One region of the Pseudomonas sp. FW305-7 genome, then DNA from elsewhere that is predicted to be linked to it. Evidence: predicted binding sites of a transcription regulator. Region 1 holds the regulator's gene; the other holds the start of a gene.

Region 1 (3,092 bases):
GGTTATCGACCGGTGGCGCCCTGGAGCAGGCTCTGGGTCTTTTCCTTATGCTTTTTGAGTTGTTTATCCAGCTTGTCGGTCAAGGCGTCGATCGCCGCGTACATATCGGTATGTTCCGCATTGGCGACCACTTCGCTGCCGGGTATATGCAAGGTGGCTTCGATTTTCTGCTTCAGCTTTTCGACGCACATCGTGACTTGCACGTTGGTGATCTTGTCGAAATGTCGTTCCAGTCGTTGGAGTTTTTCCTCGATGTAGGAACGCAGAGGTTGGGTCACTTCCAGTTGGTGTCCACTGATGTTGACTTGCATACAGCTTCTCCTTCGTTGCCAGTGCATAAAGCGGCAGGCTGGATAGCCTGCCACTGGAACGCTGTAACGTGGCTTACATCAACCGCTTGCGTTCGCTCGAAGGCGCGATCCCTAAGGACTCGCGGTACTTGGCGACGGTGCGGCGAGCCACCTGAATGCCTTGTGCCTCCAGTAAACCAGCGATCTTGCTGTCACTCAACGGCTTTTTCTGATTTTCCGCCGCAACCAGTTTTTTGATGATCGCGCGGATCGCCGTGGACGAGCATTCACCGCCTTCGGAGGTGCTGACGTGGCTGGAGAAAAAGTATTTCAGTTCATAAATACCGCGCGGGGTATGCATGAATTTCTGTGTGGTCACCCGGGAAATCGTCGATTCATGCATGCCGACCGCTTCGGCGATGTCATGCAGGACCAGCGGCTTCATGGCTTCGTCGCCGTATTCCAGGAAGCCGCGCTGATGCTCGACGATCTGGGTGGCCACTTTCATCAGGGTTTCGTTGCGGCTTTGCAGGCTTTTGATGAACCAGCGAGCTTCCTGCAACTGATTGCGCATGAAAGTGTTGTCGGCGCTGGTATCGGCGCGACGCACGAAACCGGCGTACTGGGCGTTTACCCGCAGGCGTGGCACTGACTCCTGATTCAGCTCGACCAGCCAGCGCTCGTTGTCCTTGCGCACGATGACGTCCGGGACGACATACTCGGCTTCAGTGGATTCGATCTGCGAGCCTGGACGCGGGTTGAGGCTCTGCACCAGTTCGATGACCTGACGCAGCTCGTCTTCCTTGAGCTTCATGCGGCGCATCAACTGGCTGTAATCACGGCTGCCGAGCAAGTCGATGTAGTCGGTGACCAGGCGCTTCGCTTCAGCCAGCCAAGGGGTCTTGGCCGATAGCTGACGCAGTTGCAGCAGCAGGCATTCACTGAGGTTGCGGGCGCCAATGCCTGCCGGTTCGAATTGCTGGATGCGGTGCAGGACGGCTTCGATCTCGTCCAGTTCGATGTCCAGTTCCGGATCGAACGCTTCAAGAATCTCCTCGAGGGTTTCGTCCAGGTAGCCCTGATTGTTGATGCAATCGATCAGGGTCACGGCGATCAGTCGATCGGTGTCGGACATCGGTGCGAGGTTCAATTGCCACAGCAGGTGACTTTGCAGACTTTCGCCAGCGGAGGTGCGGGTGGTGAAATCCCACTCGTCGTCATCGCTGGTTGGCAGGCTGCTGGCACTGGTCTGGTAAACGTCCTCCCAGGCCGTATCGACCGGAAGCTCGTTGGGGATACGCTCGCTCCAGTCGCCGTCCTCAAGGTTATCCACCGTTGGGGCGGTTTCCTGATAGGAGGGTTCCTGGATCTCGGTGTTGGGCTTCTGTTCGGCGTTGTCGGCCAGGGGATCGGAGTTGTCGAAGTCGTCGCCTTCTTCCTGGCGTTCGAGCATCGGATTGGATTCCAGGGCCTCCTGGATTTCCTGTTGCAGATCCAGGGTCGACAATTGGAGCAGGCGGATGGCCTGTTGCAGCTGCGGTGTCATCGTCAGCTGCTGGCCCATTCTCAAGACTAGCGATGGTTTCATGGCAGGGGCTTAACACCTTATTCGCCGGCGCTATGCGCCATCCACTACAGGGCGCCGGAGCGCCAAACTTAAGCAAATTATATGCCTGAAACTGAAGTGTTTGCCTAGAGCGCTGTAACAATTAAAGCGTATTAAATCCTGCTTGAATCGATACAGCACCCGGGCGGCTCACCGGGCACTTTGCGCTTACAGGCGGAATTCGTGGCCCAGATACACTTCCTTGACCAGATCGTTGGCCAGGATGGTCGCGGAGTCACCTTCGGCGATCAGTTGACCGTCGTTGACGATGTAGGCGGTTTCGCAGATGTCCAGCGTCTCACGCACGTTGTGGTCGGTGATCAGTACACCGATGCCCTTGGCCTTGAGATGGTGGATGATCTGCTTGATGTCGCCGACCGAAATCGGGTCGACACCGGCGAACGGTTCGTCGAGCAGGATGAATTTTGGCGCAGTCGCCAGAGCACGGGCGATTTCCACCCGGCGGCGTTCACCACCCGACAGGCTCATGCCGAGGTTGTCGCGGATGTGGCTGATGTGGAATTCCTGCAGCAGGCTTTCCAGCTCTTTGCGACGGCCGGCCTTGTCGAGCTCCTGACGGGTCTCGAGGATGGCCATGATGTTGTCGGCCACCGACAGTTTGCGGAAGATCGATGCTTCTTGCGGCAGATAGCCGATACCGGCCTTGGCGCGGCCATGCATTGGCTGGTGGCTGACGTCCAGATCGTCGATCAGCACGCGACCCTGATCGGCCTGTACCAGGCCGACGATCATATAGAAGCAGGTGGTCTTGCCGGCGCCGTTCGGGCCGAGCAGGCCGACGATCTGGCCGCTGTCGATCGACAGGCTGACGTCACGCACGACCTGGCGGCTTTTATAGGCCTTGGCCAGGTGCTGAGCTTTCAGAGTTGCCATTACTGGGTTTTCTCGTCGGTTTTCTTCTTCGGCTGGATCACCATGTCGATGCGCGGACGCGACTCGGTGACCTTGCTGCCGGTAGCGCGACCGGCGCTGGCGAGTTTCTTCACGGTGTCATAGACGATTTTCTCGCCTTGAGTCGTGTTGTTGTCCTTGTCGACAACCTTGGCCTTGTCGATCAGCACAACGCGGTTTTGCGCGGCGTGGTACTGAATCGTCACGCCCCAGCCCTGAACAGGCTTGGTGTCGCCAGCGGTCTGCAGTTGTTCGAAGTAGGCGAGGTTGCCCACCGAGGTCAC
Region 2 (3,092 bases), on a different contig from region 1:
GAGTAATCGCTACGAGGCCGGCAACCACACCCGAGGCGATGCCCAGTGCGCTTGGCTTACCGTGAGTGATCCACTCGGCAAACATCCAGCCCAGTGCAGCAGCAGCGGTAGCAATCTGGGTGACCAGCATCGCCATGCCGGCAGTGCCGTTGGCCGCAGCAGCAGAACCGGCGTTGAAGCCGAACCAGCCAACCCACAGCATCGCCGCGCCCATCAGGGTGTAACCCAGATTGTGCGGAGCCATCGGGGTGGTCGGGAAACCTTTGCGCTTGCCCAGAACCAGGCAGCAGATCAGACCGGCAACACCGGCGTTGATGTGCACCACGGTGCCGCCCGCGAAGTCGAGCACGCCCCAGTCCCACATCAGGCCGCCGTTACCGGACCAGACCATGTGCGCGATCGGTGCGTAAACCAGGGTGAACCAGATGCCCATGAAGATCAGCATCGCGGAGAACTTCATCCGCTCGGCGAACGCACCGACGATCAACGCCGGGGTGATGATCGCGAAAGTCATCTGGAAGGTGACGAACACTGCCTCAGGAAACAACGCCGCAGGCCCGGTCAGGCTGGCTGGCGTGATGCCCGCGAGGAACGCCTTGCCGAAGCCGCCGACAAAGGAGTTGAAGTTGACGACGCCCTGCTCCATGCCGGTGGTGTCGAACGCGATGCTGTAGCCGTAAATGACCCACAGGACGCTGATCAGACCGGTAATGGCGAAGCATTGCATCATCACGGAAAGAATGTTTTTCGAGCGAACCATGCCGCCGTAGAACAGCGCCAGGCCCGGGATGGTCATGAACAGCACGAGGGCCGTCGAGGTGAGCATCCAGGCAGTGTCGCCGGAATTGAGGACCGGGGCCGCCACTTCGTCTGCCGCCATGGCAAGGCTGGGCATTACGATGGACAACAGGGCTCCTAGCCCTGCGAATTTACGCAGAGTCATATTGTTTTCTCCTGGGGCGTTGGGGTTTGTGGCGGCGTTTAAATCGCGTCGGTATCGGTTTCGCCGGTACGGATGCGAATCGCCTGTTCCAGATTGACCACGAAGATCTTGCCGTCACCGATCTTGCCGGTGTTAGCCGCCTTGGTGATCGCCTCGATCACCCGATCCAGATCCTTGTCGTCGATGGCCACGTCGATTTTCACCTTGGGCAGAAAATCGACCACATATTCCGCGCCGCGATACAGCTCGGTGTGACCCTTCTGCCGGCCGAAGCCTTTGACTTCAGTAACGGTAATGCCCTGCACGCCGATTTCGGACAGCGACTCGCGCACGTCGTCCAACTTGAACGGCTTGATGATGGCAGTGACTAGCTTCATGAAACTCTCTCCCGAATTGGTGGACTTGCCCCAGGAAAACAAACCCGACTCAAGTCTAAGCGCAGTGCCTGGCTTTGTAACGCATCGCTGACGCCAGCTAACCGCATCAGACGAAACTCCCCGCTTCGCCTGCCGCACTGCATTCGTCACAGCGACTGCATCAGTGCATGGGTCGAAGGTGACTAAGCAGAAACCTTGCCATCTCGCCAAAATCCCCTGATTTCAATCCCTTGGCCGCTGCCGCAAGCCATCCCGCGCAAAAGGCCCAGCGGATACGCACAACAACGGTGCGTCGCCGTCCGTCCGCCTGCGCGAAAAGCGTGCATCCCTGACCACGAGATTGACTATAGACACTGCGTGATACACTGCCGGCCATTGTTTCCAGGACATCCACCATGCTCGCGCCCAAAGACTTCCTCGACGCCCTGAGCGGCACCGCCTCCCGCCTGTTCAGCGGCGACACCCCGCTGCCGAAAGCCGAAATCGAAAGCCAGTTCAAGATGCTGCTGCAGAGTGCCTTCAGCAAACTCGATCTGGTCAGCCGTGAAGAGTTCGATAGTCAGATGGTTGTACTGGCCCGCACACGAGCCCGCCTCGAAAGCCTAGAAGCCAAGGTTGCCGAGATGGAAGCCAAGCTGACACCGCCCGCTGAATAATCCGCGCCCCCTGTAGGAGCTGCCGAAGGCTGCGATCTTTTGATCTCCAGCCCTTCAACCATCCCGGCAACGTCCTACAACCTGCACCACCGCCGTCCGATTGCGCCGAAAAGCCCAGGTTTCTAAGCTCATCCGATGCTGAATGTTCAGCACCGGGTTTGGCGACCTGGACAGCTTAAGGCGCACGACAACCATGATGGCGGCTACATTTACCGCCACATCGTTTCATGGCGGTTGTGCGTGGGAGACCTTCGGGTCTGCCGGGTTCCTTTTGCTCCGGTTCGCCAACCCGCGTACAACTGCCACCCAATCGTTTGGCGACGATTGAGGGCAGCCCCTTAAGCAAGAGGAACTGCTCAATGAATCAAGAAGAGACTTATCTAAAACCTTACATCTTCACCCGCCACAAACTCCCCCTCCACGCCCTCCTCATCCAGAACCAACCCTGGTTCTGCGCCCGAGACCTGAGCCGCCTGCTGCATATCTACCTCAACGAACGCATGCTGCGAAAACTCGATCCCGACCAATACCAGACCCGCAAAACCCTGATCCACAATCAAATCGAAAACACCCTGCTGATCAGCGAATCCGGCATCTACGCCCTCCTCGTCTACCACTACTGCCCCGAATACCGAGCGCTACGCGAATGGCTCACCCACCAGGTCATCCCCACCCTGCGCGACGCCCAACACCCCACCACAAACGAACGTCCACACCTGAGCCTGCTCAGTTGGCCGGACATGACGTTGAGTTTGTTGCACTGGAATAACCAGCCGTGGATTCGGTTGCAGGATGTGCCGTTGATGATGGTGGAACGGGAAGAGTCGAAGCGCCCAATGACGGGGCCATGGTGGAAAAGGGCTTCGCGGATGCTGCAATCGCTATAAGACCGCATGCCGGAGCTGAGCCCTGCGCAAATCGTAAGTCGACTGAAGATTCATCCAGAACTCAGGCGTGGTGTTGAGATGAATGGCAAGTCTGATTGCCAAGTCAGCGCAGATCCTCAGCTGGCATTTCACAAGCTTTTCGATCTCACTTTCGGGCCATTTCGTGGGCATGGCCAGATCCATGACAGTCATGCCCAACGGCTCCATGAATTCCTTATTCAGAACCTCG

What was found. The regulator sigma-54, encoded in region 1, starts transcription at its own class of promoters, with help from an activator protein. The targets are predictions, from matches to a motif close to ANTGGCATNNANNTTGCTNT.
Positions count from the first base shown of each region.
Region 2: the regulator sigma-54 is predicted to act here: its motif matches at 1,504-1,523, upstream of glnK (P-II family nitrogen regulator).

Region 1 covers NZ_JBYSZA010000003.1:155,829-158,920, reverse strand. Annotated here, with positions in the region: gene hpf (ribosome hibernation-promoting factor, HPF/YfiA family) at 3-311, opposite strand; gene AC3WMT_RS05990 (RNA polymerase factor sigma-54) at 385-1,878, opposite strand; gene lptB (LPS export ABC transporter ATP-binding protein) at 2,065-2,790, opposite strand; gene lptA (lipopolysaccharide transport periplasmic protein LptA) at 2,790-3,092, opposite strand, start outside.
Region 2 covers NZ_JBYSZA010000002.1:362,159-365,250, reverse strand. Annotated here, with positions in the region: gene AC3WMT_RS04735 (ammonium transporter) at 1-943, opposite strand, end outside; gene glnK (P-II family nitrogen regulator) at 982-1,320, opposite strand; gene AC3WMT_RS04725 (accessory factor UbiK family protein) at 1,716-1,976, shown strand; gene AC3WMT_RS04720 (BRO-N domain-containing protein) at 2,336-2,863, shown strand; gene AC3WMT_RS04715 (HigA family addiction module antitoxin) at 2,858-3,092, opposite strand, start outside.